Regions from separate parts of the Paenibacillus sp. GL_099_B genome, predicted to be linked through region 1. Evidence: riboswitches for the same ligand, from Rfam matches in the RefSeq annotation. Region 1 holds a riboswitch; the other holds the start of a gene.
The links. A riboswitch is a leader RNA that binds a small molecule or an ion and turns the genes downstream of it on or off. The one in region 1 is predicted to bind cyclic di-AMP.

Region 1 (7,722 bases):
GGACGAATTGTGGTCAAGGAGTCGGGCATGCACGCCGTGGAGGATTACTTGATGTCCAGGTACCAGATGTACTGGCAAATTTACTTTCATCCGGTTACCCGGAGTTCGGAAATTATATTGCGGCAAATATTTAAGCGGGCAAAAAGTCTCATACAGCAAGGTTTTCAATTCCGCTTCATGATTGATCCACTGCCCCAGTTATTCAATGGAGATCTATCGGTGGATGAATATTTGCAACTGGACGAAGCTTTGATTCAGACGGCATTTATGCAGTGGCGCAAAGAGGACGATGCTGTTCTAAGTGAGTTATGCGAACGATTTATAGATCGCAAATTATATAAGTATGTAGAGATTGAACAGATCGACGTAAACATGATTGAAGAGATTCGGGAAGCCTTCACTGTAGCCGGTCTCAATCCCGAGTATGATCTAGAAATTGATTTTCCAACGGATAATCCGTATGATGTGTTTCGTCCGGATGAATCCACGGACAAGCAGATTTTGCTGCTTGATCGACAAGACAAGTTACATGAGTTGTCAGAGGTGTCCGACATTGTCCGTTCAATTAGTGGTCTTCATCGTGGAAAGCATCATTTGTATTATCCGCAAAATAAGGTGGATGCAATTGTTCATGTATTACCGTCCCATATACGCCCCTATTTCTCACATTAAATGATGTGCAATGCTGTTCAAAAATCATGATGCAAAAAAGCTTTCGAAAAGAGCTATTTTTCATGATACAGTAATCTGCTTTAATGGAGAGTACATGTAGATCGACATAATTTTGTAATCTGAGCAATTAGAATACAAACTGAGTTGCTAAAAATAAGCACATATAGATATGAAGGAACTTGTTCGTTCTACATGTTGTGTTCAATAAACTAATGGAACGAAATATAAAAAACATGATCCAATTTAGTAATATTTATGTTCTGGTTAAGATGTGCAGGATGGATTAAAAAAGAGATAGTCGTTTATTCGACATGAAGGGAGAAATACAGCATGATGTTGTTCGACACACATACACACCTGGATGCACCACAATTCGACGAGGACCGCGAGGAAATGATTCAGCGTGCCGTGGATGCTGGCGTTGGTCGTATGATAAACGTGGGCTTTAACCGGGAGACCATTCCATCCACGATGAAGCTGGCTGAAACCTATGATTTTATATATGCTGCGGTAGGTTGGCACCCAGTGGATGCAATCACAATGCAGGAGGGTGATCTGGAATGGATTGCATCTTTATGCAAGCATGAAAAAGTGGTAGCCATTGGTGAAATTGGTCTAGACTATTACTGGGACACTTCACCGAAAGAGGTTCAACATCGCGTATTACGACAACAGATTGGTCTTGCCCGTGAGTTAAATATGCCAATTGTCATTCACAACCGGGATGCGCATGAGGATATTGTAAAGATTCTGCGTGAAGAGAAGGCTGGGGAAGTAGGCGGTGTTATGCATTCCTTCTCTGGCAGCTGGGAAACAGCGAAAATGTGCCTGGATTTGGGCTTTCATCTTTCCTTCGGAGGGCCAATCACGTTCAAAAATGCGAAGCAGCCCAAAGAGGTTCTTGAGAAGGTTCCTATGGACCGATTTTTCATCGAAACGGACGCTCCTTATTTGACACCGCACCCTTATCGTGGAAAACGAAATGAGACAGCGCATGTACGTCTGGTTGCAGAAGCAGCTGCGGAAATTAAAGGCATTTCGGTAGAGGAAATTGCAACAATAACGACCAAAAATGCCATGGAACGATTTGGGATTCGTTAAAATATCGAGCAAAACAGGTGAAAAAGTGAGTTAGGCGGAGTTAATTTGCTTTTTGATCCAAATAAATCAAGAATATTACAATATTTTAACCAAATATTTAGAAAAACGTACTTGAACAACGCTTTACAACATGCATAGAAACAGGATATCATCTTTTCAGTGAATTGTTGTGCGGAAAATTGGACAGATGTTCGGGGGATGAACAAAGGGACACTTTCCGATGAAACAACATTACTTTCATGAATCAGTCTCGCTGAGTCTCCGTTAACGGAGAGCGGGGGAACCAATAGGGCTTAAACATCGGTGTTTGCAGCCGATGCGCAACATGCGCTGACCCAAAAGCAGCGTATGAATCTGCGAAGCCGTATTTGATTTCTTCTTTGGGTCTCGGGGTGAATTCAAGGGCGTCCGCCATGAGCGGATGACCGGAGATAGGGCGGCTCTCTTTCGCCCGAACCCGACAGCTAACCTCGCAAGCGGAAAAAGAGAGGCAACCTCGTGCATGAATTTCCGATATTCAGAATCATTCGGAAGCCGCGAAAGAGTTCCTCTTAAACTCTTTCTTTGGCTTTTTTGTTTTTGAATAAAAGAAATACTGTCATCATACGGTAAGTATTCAGGAGGATGACATCATGTTGCGAAGATTGATTCATGGTGCAGAACCGGATTATGTTGGTCCGATCTGTGTTCTGTAGAAAATTTGGTATAGTCGCGTCAAAGACATCATGCATTACTTTAGACGGCGAGGCTATGAAGGAGGACGGAGAAGTGGGCACATTCCAACCAGAAGAGACCCATGAGTCACGATCATCCAGTAAGTCTTTCGCGTTGCGGTGGAAGCATGAGAACTTGCGTCAAATGGCATTGATCGCGATTTTCTCAATTGCGCTTACAATCATGATCTTGTTAGTCGTTTACGGTCAGGCCGGGAAACAAATTTCACTGGTTATTGATGGCAAAGCTCAAGCGGTAGAGACTCGTACAGGAATGCTTCAGGAAATGCTGGAGGAGCAGTCAATCACAGTCAGCCCTCACGATCAGGTATCCATGCCCTTGAATGGGGCGATCACAGATGGAGACCGCATCGTTATTGAGCGGGCCGTTCCAGTTAATATTACGGCAGACGGAGACACCAAGACTCTGTATACAACCGATTCATCGGTAAAAGATGCGATTAAAAAATCAGGTATTCAGATTGCAAGTGAAGACAAAGTGTATCCGGCGCTTGGAACCACTATTGAAGCGGATATGAAAATCCGTGTAGTGCGGGTGACAAAGCGTACGGTGGAAGTGGAACAGCCGATTGCTTATAAAGTGATCAAAACGGCTGATCCTAGCTTGTACAAAGGCGACAATCGTGTCGTTGTGAGCGGTAAAGAAGGCACACTTGTACAGCATATTGAAAAGGTGTTCCAGGATGGAGAATTGGTCTCCAAAAAAATGGTGGGTAAATCGGTCGCAACGAATCGCGTCGATAAAGTTATCGCCGTTGGTACTAAAGCCAAACCTGTTGTGAAAGAGCCAGTGATTCAGACGGTATCGGCGCAGACTTCCACGACAAAAACAGCAACAACTACGAACTCGAAGAAAACCGCTGCCTCGGGCAGCAAAGTAATTACCGTCTCAGGCAGTTCTTTTAAATATTCAAAAGTTTTGAAAAATGTATCCATGACGGCATACTCTTCTGAAGAACCCGGTATCGGCACAAAAACAGCATCAGGTACTCGGGTAACTGAGGGACGTACCATTGCGGTTGATCCCAAAATCATTCCGATTGGCTGGTGGGTGTATATCGAGGGCCTTGGCTTCCGTCGTGCGGAAGATACAGGTGGTGCCATTAAAGGCAACAAAATTGATGTGTATTATGATAGTGTGAAGCATGCCCTGAACTTCGGACGGAAGAAAGGCAAGACGGTATATGTGATTGGTCCGGTGAAGCCGGAAGCGAACTAAAATCGTTTTACTTTGAAATGGGAATGCTATAAAATATAAGCATGAATGATTCATGCGGAATATGCGGCGGAGGGGTCTGAATTCAGTCTCCCCCGCCGTTTGGCAGAGAAGAGGATATTCCTCTTCTTTTTGCGTTAGAAAGGAAGAAATGGAACATGATAAAAGAAGTGATCGTGGTAGAAGGTCGTGACGACACTGTAGCCATTCGACGTGCAGTTCAGGCAGATACGATCGAGACCGGTGGGTCGGCCATCAACCAGCGCATTCTAAAGCGGATTGCACTTGCTCAAGAGAGGCGTGGTGTCATCGTACTGACAGACCCGGATCATGCAGGTGAACGTATTCGTAAAATCATCGCCAATAAAGTACCTGGTTGCAAGCATGCTTTCATCCCTGAGGCGGATGCTACGAGGAAAGGCGACATCGGAGTGGAGAACGCCTCACCGGAGGCGATTCGTCATGCATTAGCACGTGTACACACGTCTTATGAAGGCGCACCAAGTCTGATCGATTGGGAGGATCTGATTGCGGCGGGACTGATTGTGCACCCACAAGCCGCTGCACGTCGTATGGAGATGGGCAATTTGCTGGGCATTGGTTATTGCAACGGCAAGCAGTTTCACAAGCGGTTGAGTGTATTCCAGATTACCCGGGAAGAGTTCTCCGAAGCATTATCGCAAATTGAACGTGAAGGATTGTGAGCGTATGAAAGGCATGGAAGAAACCGTAGAGATTGCAACACCCAAACGAACCAAAGAAATTATTCAAAGACACGGATTTTCATTCAAGAAGAGCCTGGGTCAGAACTTTCTGATCGATCAAAATATATTGAACAAAATTGTAAATGCAGCTGATCTGGACGAGTCCAAGGGCGCACTTGAGATCGGACCAGGTATTGGCGCACTCACAGAACGTCTGGCTCGGGTAGCCGGTCCTGTAACGGCTGTAGAGATTGATCAGAGATTGATCCCGATTCTGGGTGAAGTGATGCAGCCTTATCCGAACGTTCGTGTGCATCACGGGGATGTGCTGAAGCTGGATCTAGCTGAGTTGTTCCGCACCGATTTTGGCACGGTAGATAAAGTGAGTGTTGTGGCCAATCTGCCTTACTATGTAACGACGCCAATCATGATGAAGCTGCTCGAAGAGAAGCTGCCAGTAGACAGCATTGTGGTCATGATCCAGAAGGAAGTGGCCGAACGCATGGCAGCTGCACCAGGATCAAAGGACTATGGCAGTCTGAGCATTGCGGTTCAGTACTACAGTATGCCGGAATTGGTCTGTATTGTTCCGCCCACAGTATTTATTCCGCAGCCTAATGTGGAATCGGCTGTAATCAAGTTAAAGGTGAGAGAACAACCACCGGTTGAAGTTCCCGACGAGGCACATTTCTTCGAGGTGGTACAGGCTTCCTTCGCGCAGCGTAGAAAAACCATCTCTAATAATCTGAAAGCTCGTTTCTTCACGAAGGAGAACAGAGAACAGGCTGATCAGCTGTTGGAGCAGGCCGGCATTCAGCCTTCGAGACGAGGGGAAACTTTGAGTCTGCAGGAATATGCCACACTCAGTACCGTAATGTGGGAAGCCGGGGTACGCGCAGCTCTGTAAAATTCGGATGAACCAATCCGGGTTTCTGCCCATACGATGGGGTAGAGGTGATTATGTTGATGAATATCGGAGACTTGGTCGTTCGAAAGTCATACGGTGGAGATGTGACTTTCCGGGTGGAAGGCCTCCAGTCGGACGGTGCCATTATTAAAGGGACCGAGTTCCGGCTGTTAGCCGATTCCCCTGTGGCCGATTTGATACAGGTTCCTTATGAACCGCAGAGTGCTAAGACTAGGCAGGCCCATGTGAAGGCACATCAGACGCTCTCACGCCTGCAGCAGAATCGAATGGAACAGGCCGAGCGTAATCGTGAAGGTATAGTTCAGGAATGGTCTGTTCAACAAGACCCGGCTTATTTCGAGATGCCAGGCAAAGTGCTGCACTTGGATGGCGATCCCAATTATCTAAAAAAAAGCATGAACCTTTATGAGCAGCTACGTGTTCCTGCAGAGGGGCAATATGTTCACGAGTCTGCCATGGCGGATACTTTATATCGTCTGCTGCCCAAAGTGCGTCCGGATATCGTCGTCATTACTGGCCATGATGGGGTACTTAAGACCCGTCAGCCCTATGACTTATATAGTCTGGGAAGCTACAAGAATTCGCAAAACTTCGTATCAGCTATTCAGGTGGCTAGGCAATATGAACGTCATCTCGATGCGCTCACGATTGTAGCTGGCGCGTGTCAGTCCCATTTTGAGGCCTTGCTGCGGGCTGGAGCGAACTTTGCCAGTTCACCAGGCCGAATTCTCATTCATGCCCTGGACCCAGTCTATGTGGCAGCCAAGGCAGCCTTCACGTCGGTGAGGGAAACGGTGAACATGAATGACATTTTGCATAACACGATTAGTGGTAGCCAGGGTGTGGGCGGCGTAGAGACACGGGGAAGTTATCGGGTAGGTCTGCCCGGGTTGAACGATTTATCCACGTTAAAAGTGAATCCATCAGCCGTCTGAAGATGGCAGAAGAAAGTCCCATTTAGGGGCTTTTTTTGTTTGCAAAAAAATTCATTGACAACAACTTTTTGATACTGATATAATAATTAGTTTTGATTTGACAATGACTGTAAAATCCGGTATAATGGACAAGAAAAGAGGTGGTCGTCGACAATGGCTAAAAATACGCTATTGGATATCAAACGCAATCTCGATGCACATATCGGTCAGAAAATTATGCTGCGGGCTAATGGTGGCCGCCGTAAGACCATTGAGCGTACGGGTGTATTGGAAGAAACGTACCCTTCTGTTTTTATTGTCAAGCTTGATGAGGAGCAAGAAACTTTCAAGCGAGTATCCTACAGTTATGCTGATATACTTACGGAATCGGTGGAAGTCATGGTATTTGATCCAGGCAGCCAGACGCATAGCTCCTACATGGAGACGTAAGTATCGATTTACGGCGATTCTGCCCCTTTGGGCAGGTCGCTTTTTTTGTTTTTAAAAATTCTGCTCGATTCATCTGAAGCCATATATGATCAGGAATGAGTCTGGCGAAGAAGCGGCATACTATTTGGACAGGTTCAAGGCATTTTCCTTGACCTGGGGGCAAATAGTCCCGGATACGAATGGACTTATCATGAATGAACTATTTCGAGGAGGATGAACCATGAGTCGGAGAAGAAGAAGTGTAATGTCGGATGAACTCAAGAATGAACTGGCAAAAGACCTGGGGTTCTATGATACCGTCCAGCAGGAAGGTTGGGGTGGAATCAAAGCGAAGGATGCGGGCAATATGGTGAAACGGGCCATTCAACTTGCGGAAGAAGCGGCACGCAAATCGTAATCCGGTTCAATCGGTTTGGAGAGCGGGGCAATCCGGCAGGAATGACCTCGCTTTTTCCCCATGGATGCGGAATAGAAATGACTTGACAGCCCCATTTTGATATAATATGTTAAGTTGTCTTAGGGAAAAGGTGAGGACGGGTGAACGCCTTGAAAATTTACGAAAAAGCGCCTGCTAAAATCAATTTGATGCTAGACGTTTTACATAAAAGAAGAGATGGATTCCACGAAGTTGAGATGATCATGACGATGGTGGATCTTGCCGATCGATTGGAAATGTCTGAGCTGCCTCGTGACACGATCTTTATCTCCAGTCAGGCGGGATATATCCCCCTGGATGAGAAGAACTTGGCTTTTCAGGCAGCCAGGCTCATCAAAGATCGTTATGACGTGAGAACCGGAGTTCATATTCATCTGGACAAAAAAATACCGGTGGCCGCCGGACTTGCTGGTGGCAGCAGTGATGCAGCAGCAACGCTACGTGGATTGAATCGCCTTTGGCGTCTCAACATCCCGGATCAAGAGCTGCAGGAACTTGGAGCTGAACTGGGCTCGGATGTGCCTTTCTGCATTACAGGCGGAACAGCACTCGCCACAGGCCGTGGGG
Region 2 (7,722 bases), 2.9 Mb from region 1:
CGAGCCTTTCACACAACTCTTGTTCTTTATGCCCTGGAATATGCACCGTAGCCCCACTCACTCGTTCAAGGTCTGGATAAAATGTTGCTACTGCTCCAATATGTGATCTTCCTCCAGTTACCATAAACACTTTGTCTTCCCCTGCCTCAATCACCTGTAAACGAACGGAGTTTAAGTCGTATGTACTCATCCTGCTCCACCTGTCCTTTTCTATATATATGGTGGAATTATGGCTCCGATTTAGCGAATCAGCAATGAAACATCTCACATCATGCATAAATACGGATGGCCCCGGGCATACCAAAGAGAACGCAATTTGGGAAAAGGAGGCACGAACATGCGTATACGCCTCATAATGTTATCCATCATGGTCATTCTTCTGGGAGGAAGTTATGCTCCTGCTCAGTTATGGGCTTCTTCAAGCCCGCAAGCCGAACCTGCTTCGAAGTCTGATTCTCCTGAAGAAGAACAGTTAACTCTGGGACAACTCAGACAGAAATATGCGGATACGTTCAAAACCAATGGCCCCTCAACAAAAAAGGTCGCTCTGACTTTTGATGACGTACCTGATCCAAGGTTCACACCGCAGGTACTGGATATTCTAAAAAAATACAAGGTGCGGGCTACGTTTTTCATTGTGGGAAATCGCGCTGAGAAACATCCGGATTTAGTGAAACGCATGGTGAAGGAAGGGCATATTGTGGGCAACCACAGCTACAATCACCCGGAGTTCAGTAAGTTATCCATGAATGCATTTCGCAAACAAATCTTACATACCGGGGATATTATTCGAAATCTGGCGGGTTACACTCCCAAAATGATTCGTCCACCCTATGGCGACATTAACGAGCAACAGCTGCAATGGGCAGCCAAACAACATTATAGCATTGTGAACTGGAACGTCGATTCTCTGGACTGGAAGGGCCTCTCCAAAGAGGAAGTCAAGCAAAACATCCTGTCCGCCGTCAAACCGGGTTCGATTGTTCTGCAGCATGCAGGAGGCGGTGTAGGATCAAAGCTGAGTGGTACCATTGAGGCGTTGCCTGAAGTTATCGAGGAATTGCGAAACCGCGGGTACGAGCTGGTGACTTTGGACGAAATGCTGGAACTGCCAAAGGGTAAATAGGTCAAGATCCCTTTAAGTCGGATATTCAAAAGGGTGTCCTTCAATCACATTATCGTGATTGGAGAACACCCTTTACTGTTTAATTTAGATTTAGTTGGAGTCACATATGATGATGTGAAGCTTGCTTTGATTTTATTTCAAAATGTAAAGTTCAACATCCTGAATACCAAATGTGCTCACGGATTGCTTGCTGCCAGGAATAAAGATATCGATCTTGTGACCTTTAATGGCACTGCCCACATCACGAGCCGTAGCGACAAATGCCTGTTTTGGCAGTCCTGGATGTGTATGACCTGTCACCAGTACCTTTGTACCCAATGGAATGATACTTGGGTCTACTGCAATGGTACCCAATTCAAGCGGATTACCGAAGTAATCCACAGCTCCCCAGCCTCCATTTTCGGAAGCGTCGGCGGAGTATGCTGTTGCTTTGACGTCGACAGCTTTGCTGTAATCAAACGTTTTCCCCCAGGCTTGAACAACCTTACTGTCCGCGTTAACGTCAAGACTTGCGGCAGTTACCGTTTTAGCTGCTGCAGCAGAAGCTGTGTTCGTTGTTTTACCAGGAATCGTAATTTTCAAACCGCCATAAATGTTGTAAGCTGAGATATCATTGTTAGCTTTAATAAGAGCGTTAAGTCCAACTCCATATTGTTTGGATAAGGTGTAGAAGGTATCCCCCTCTTTGGCCATATGAACTGAGTCAGCATGAGCCGGAACGGCCTGAATGAGCATTGCTGCTGTCAGCAAAGCTGTTGCTGTTTTGGCTATACGTTTCTTGTTAATCATGGTCTTCCTCCCTCATTATGCCTGCGAAGTTAGTTGTCGGATTCGGATGGAGGAAACCACCCTATAGGTTCAATTACATTAAAAATTTATGTAGCCCTAATTCACCCCAAGCCGTGTGCAAATGATTCTTCCCCAAGCACACCTTGCATCGTTACATCCCCCACACTCCCAACTCCGGAAGTTTCGGCAGGAACAAATATATCACAATTTTGTAACCAAGAGTCGTAGTAAATGTTACCATCTGGCTAATTCACTTCAACATTTATGCTGAATTCTAGCGACTTTTTCAAAAAAATGTCTGTTTGGGCTTATATCGTTGATGACAGAAACGTTACTTTTTATGTAAATCCGTGCGTATCCTTACATAACAAAACAATCCCTATTGACTAATCGTCGACAGGGATTGTTTAGGGGATGAAATTCTCATCCGCAGTATAGATTTTGTATTTTCATCTTGATCTTCATCCTTAATGACTTGGATGTATTAGAGCACTTTAGCGAGGAAGTCACGTGTACGTGCATGCTTAGGCTCACCAAACACTTCATTAGGCGTTCCTTCTTCTACAATAACCCCACCATCCATAAACAGGATGCGATCACCCACTTCGCGTGCGAAGCCCATCTCATGCGTTACAATAACCATAGTCATGCCACCCTCTGCAAGCCGCTTCATGACATCCAGTACTTCACCGACCATTTCAGGGTCCAGTGCAGAAGTAGGCTCGTCAAACAGCATGACATGCGGCTGCATCGCAAGAGCTCTTGCAATGGCTATCCGTTGTTTTTGTCCACCGGACAGCTGATTTGGAAAGGCGTCCTTTTTGTCAGACAGGCCAACCGTCTTGAGCAAGTCTGCGCAGATTTGTTCCGCTTCGTGTGCAGACTGTTTTTTCACTTTAATGGGAGCAATCGTAATGTTCTGCTGCACCGTTTTGTGCGGGAACAGATTGAAATGCTGGAATACCATCCCCATTTTTTCACGAGTTGCATTAATGTTATGTTTGGGGTCAGTGATCGAAACTCCCTCAAAGTCAATCTCACCGGAAGTAGGCTGCTCCAGTAAGTTCAGACAACGTAAAAAGGTACTTTTCCCCGATCCGGACGGACCGATGACCACGACAACCTCACCTTTGCCAATCGTTACGTTAATGCCCTTAAGCACTTCGTTCTTATCATAGGATTTATATAATTGTCTAACGTCTATCACTTGCACTCAACTTCCTTTCCAGTCTACCCAGCAGCTTGGACAAAATGAACGTCAGCACAAAGTAGATGGCTGCCGCAATCAAGAATGGATTCATCCCTTGATACGTAATGTTTTTGACCACACTTGCTTGGTACATAATGTCCACCATACCGATAACGGAGATAATGGAGGATTCCTTGATAATGGTCACGAACTCATTACCGATCGCCGGCAACACCGCTTTGAACGCTTGTGGGAGCACGATGAAGCGCATTGCCGCACCTCTGCCCATCCCCAGAGAACGAGCTGCTTCCAGTTGGCCGCGATCCACACCCTGTATACCTGCGCGGAAAATCTCAGCAAGATAGGCACCGCTGTTAATGGATAGAGTGATAATCCCCGCCTGAAGAGCAGAGAAATTAATTCCAAAGGTCAATGAAACACCGTAATAGATAATCATCAATTGCACCAGCATTGGCGTCCCACGAATGAGCTCAACATAAGCTGTTCCGATCCAGCGCAAAATGGCGATGTCATGCAGACGGAACAAACAGATGATTAGACCGATGATAACACCGAAAAATACACCAAGTGCAGAAAGCAGCAATGTGTACCCTAATCCCGTGGCATAAAAGCTTTTGTATTGCCAAAATACTTCAAAAATATTTTGTTTACTCTTCTCTGCCATCATCTGGCTTGCTTCCGTAACCAATTGATCGATTTTATTTTCGCTTTTCAGACGTTCGAGCGTTCCGTTCACTGCATTCAGCAATTCCGTATTGCCCTTACGAATCCCGATTGCCGCTTCGGCCTGCTCCTCATCCGGAATAGCGGGAGCTAGTCCAATAACATCATCTAGATAACCGGCAGCTACCGTATCCTCAACGATTGCAGCATTTACACGATTAGTCTGCAATTGCAGCACGATATCGGATATTTTATCAAGTGCTGTCAGTTTTGCGCCTGGGATTCCCTGGCCAATCGTTTCCTGAATGGAGCCTTTTTGGACACCTATTTTTTCATTTTCCAGATCAGCCATGGTTGGATATTTATCTTTATCCGCATTGCGAATCATGATGACTTGCTTTGATTTATAATAGGTATCGGAGAAGTCAATGCTTTGTCTACGCTCATCCGTTGGTGTCATTCCCGAGATGACCATATCCACACGACCACTCTGTAACGCAGGAAGAAGTCCGTCAAAACCCATATCCTCTATTACAAGCTCTGCGCCTAAATCGGCAGCAATTTCTTTAGCAATCGAAATATCAAATCCGACTATTTGGTCTTTACCATCAATCACTTTATGGAATTCATATGGTGCAAAATCGGCACTTGTACCGAGCACCAGCTTTTTACTGCCTGAACTGCCTGTAGTTCCCGCTGCCGACGCAACAGGAGCAACCGTAGTTAGCAAGACCACAAGAGCTAGCAGCATCATGGTGTAACGACTAATCAATTTCAACCCTGTTCTCCCCTTATAATACTTTGTATGCTTTCTGTTGTTGATGCCTGAGTCATTATAAAGTAGAATGCATGATTATGCAATGCATTTCGACATTACAAATCCTGACTAGTTTCTGAAAAATAACCGCAACTATGATATAATTATTGAATTATTTTCATTTTTGCTTAAGGAGTCCACCATGACACATACCAAAACACAAATTTCAACTGTAATTGATCAATATGCTTCCCGTTTTAAGGAGATTTCATCATACATTGGTGCCAATCCCGAACTTGGTAACGAAGAATACCTCGCCTCTGCTCGGTTAAAAGAAGAACTAGCCTACCATGGTTTTTCCGTAGAAGCTCCTGTCCTTGGCTTGGACACCGCATTCATCGGAACGTATGCAGCATCCAAGCCAGGTCCGACTATTGCCCTGTTATGTGAATACGACGCACTACCGGAAATCGGTCATGCTTGTGGGCACCATCTAATCTGTATGATGAGCCTCGGAGCTGCAGTAGGTCTGAAGTCCATACTGGATGAAGTCGGCGGAACATTGAAAGTGTTCGGTACACCAGCGGAAGAAACGCGCGGCGCTAAAGTGCCTATGGCTGAAGCAGGGTTATTTGACGACTGTGATGTCGCGCTAATGGCTCACCCTTACTACGCCTATGAGAAATCTGGCAGTTCCCTGGCTATTGATGCCGTACAATTTGAATTCCATGGAAAATCTTCACATGCTGCTGCAAGTCCACATGAAGGCATTAATGCCCTGGATGCGGTTATCCAGACGTTTAACGGCATTAATGCGTTCCGTCAACAAGTGAAAAGCACAGTTCGTATTCATGGGGTTATCAATAGCGGAGGACAGGCAGCGAACATCATACCTGACTACGCTTCTGCCCAATTCTATGTGCGTGCCTCGACGAGAAAAGAGTTGAATATTCTCACTCAACGCGTAATTCAGATCGCGGAAGGTTCTGCTCTGCAAACCGGATGCCGGCTTGTTACATCCAATTATGAGACTTCCTATGATGAGATGGTCACGAATGAATCGTTATCTGCTGCTTTTAGTGCTAATCTGCTTGAACTCGGCATTTCTCAAGAAGAGATCGTGAGTGGTAACGACCATGGTTCCATGGATATTGGTAACGTATCCTTGCGTTGTCCTGCGATCCATCCTTATATCCGTGTGGTGGACGAAGTTCATACGCTTCATTCCATTGAATTCCGTGATCTGGCGCTTCAGGAACGGGCCCTGGATGGTATGATCCTTGGAGCCAAGGCACTTGCTGCAACTGCTTATGATGTTCTTACACAGCCTGAACTGCTGCAAACCATTCAAACAGAATTTAAGCAAGCAAGTCGCTAAATTTTTCGTAAACTGCTGCGTATTAACAGCAGGGTGTTCTGCAGGACCTGCATTTCAGGTCTTACAGAACACCTTTTTTGTTTATCATAAATACGTATATACGGACACAAGCTGGAAATGCTGTGAAAAGAAAACGTTGAAAAATGTTGAAATACTTACATTTAGCGGCTGAACTAATGGTTCACATGCTGTCTAACTTGGTTATTTATAGCTATAACTTTATCTTGAGTTCAGGAGGTGTTGTCATGCTGCTCGAAGCGATGTATCACGTTCCCCGCGATAAATGGGCTTATGCTTATAATCCCTCGACGATTCACCTGCGCGTACGAACGAAGAGAGACGATGTACAATATGTGACTGCACTGACTGGTGATAAATACGATTGGAATGGAACCTATAAGGAAATTCAATTGGAAAAAGCGGCTTCAGACAGTATGTTTGATTATTGGGAAACTGCAGTTAAGCCCAAATTTAAGCGTCTGACTTACATCTTCCGTATTACCGCTGGTACCGAAAATATATATTTGGCTGATAACGGAATTCATTATGCTCCCCCGTACCCTACAGGAGGATATTATGAATTTTCCTACATTCATGAAATTGATGTATTTAAGGTTCCCGAATGGGCCAAAGAAGCCGTGTTCTACCAAATCATGACCGAAAGGTTTGCCAATGGAAATCCCGACCTGAACCCGGAAGGAACCCAGGAATGGGGTGGCCGACCTGAACTGGAAAACTACTTTGGCGGAGACCTGCAAGGTGTGCTCAATCACCTGGATGATCTGACTAAACTCGGTGTTAATGCCATTTACTTTACTCCATTGTTCCAAGCAAACTCCTACCATAAATACGATACCATTGATTATAAAAAAGTAGACCCTCAATTCGGGGACAATGAAATGCTCAAAAAAGTAGCAGAACAATGTCATCGCCGCGGAATCCGTGTCATGCTAGATGCAGTTTTTAACCATTGCAGCGAAGACTTCCCTCCTTTTCAGGATGTCCTGAAGAACGGCAAAAACTCCAAATATGCAGACTGGTTTCATATCAATGAATATCCGGTGCAGATCAAGGATGGTATACCAACCTACGATACCTTTGGGTTTTATGGCAATATGCCCAAGTTCAATACCGCTAATCCCGAAGTAAAAGACTATTTGCTTGATGTGGCTGAATACTGGATCAAGGAGATTAAACTCGACGGTTGGCGACTCGATGTTGCGAATGAAGTGGATAACCATTTCTGGCGCGATTTCCGCAAAGTAGTCAAAACCGCCAATCCGGAAGCCTATATTGTAGGCGAAGTTTGGAGTGATTCCCTGACATGGCTTATGGGAGATCAATTTGATTCCGTAATGAACTACCCTTTTGCTGACAAGGTGCTTGAATTCTTCTGTGGCTCTATGGATGGTTATAACTTCGCTAACGAGATGGGATCACTCATTATGCGTTACCCGCAACAGACGAATGAAGTCATCTTCAACATGCTATGCAGTCATGACACCCCACGTCTTCTTACTCGGGCTGGAGAAGACAAACGCAGATTAAAATTGTCGGTTGTGTTTCTTTTCACTTATATTGGTACGCCCTGTATATTCTATGGGGATGAGGTTGGTATACGCGGAGAAGGTGATCCAGATTGCCGTAAATGCATGCAATGGGATCCTGCCAAGCAAGATCAGGAGCTTTATGACTTCTACCGCCTGATGATTGATTTGCGGAAAAGTAATGAAGCTCTGCGCAAAGGCCGCTTCCGTTTTTTGAAAGCCGATCACAATGATCCATGCATCATTTATGAA

Region 2: another riboswitch for cyclic di-AMP. It lies ahead of AC3ITG_RS19305 (3D domain-containing protein); the one in region 1 lies ahead of AC3ITG_RS00150 (resuscitation-promoting factor).

The regions. Positions count from the first base shown of each region.
Region 1 is NZ_CM174430.1:30,713-38,434, forward strand. Features, by position in the region: gene AC3ITG_RS00140 (HD domain-containing protein) at 1-672, shown strand, start outside; gene AC3ITG_RS00145 (TatD family hydrolase) at 1,003-1,773, shown strand; cyclic di-AMP (ydaO/yuaA leader) riboswitch at 2,015-2,268, shown strand; gene AC3ITG_RS00150 (resuscitation-promoting factor) at 2,542-3,726, shown strand; gene rnmV (ribonuclease M5) at 3,882-4,427, shown strand; gene rsmA (16S rRNA (adenine(1518)-N(6)/adenine(1519)-N(6))-dimethyltransferase RsmA) at 4,432-5,334, shown strand; gene yabG (sporulation peptidase YabG) at 5,394-6,290, shown strand; gene veg (biofilm formation stimulator Veg) at 6,444-6,719, shown strand; gene AC3ITG_RS00175 (small, acid-soluble spore protein, alpha/beta type) at 6,940-7,116, shown strand; gene ispE (4-(cytidine 5'-diphospho)-2-C-methyl-D-erythritol kinase) at 7,266-7,722, shown strand, end outside.
Region 2 is NZ_CM174430.1:4,269,366-4,277,087, forward strand. Features, by position in the region: gene lpdD (prenylated flavin chaperone LpdD) at 1-190, opposite strand, end outside; gene AC3ITG_RS19300 (polysaccharide deacetylase family protein) at 338-1,126, shown strand; gene AC3ITG_RS19305 (3D domain-containing protein) at 1,259-1,915, opposite strand; cyclic di-AMP (ydaO/yuaA leader) riboswitch at 1,918-2,114, opposite strand; gene AC3ITG_RS19310 (amino acid ABC transporter ATP-binding protein) at 2,400-3,122, opposite strand; gene AC3ITG_RS19315 (ABC transporter substrate-binding protein/permease) at 3,109-4,566, opposite strand; gene AC3ITG_RS19320 (M20 family metallopeptidase) at 4,748-5,923, shown strand; gene AC3ITG_RS19325 (alpha-glycosidase) at 6,169-7,722, shown strand, end outside.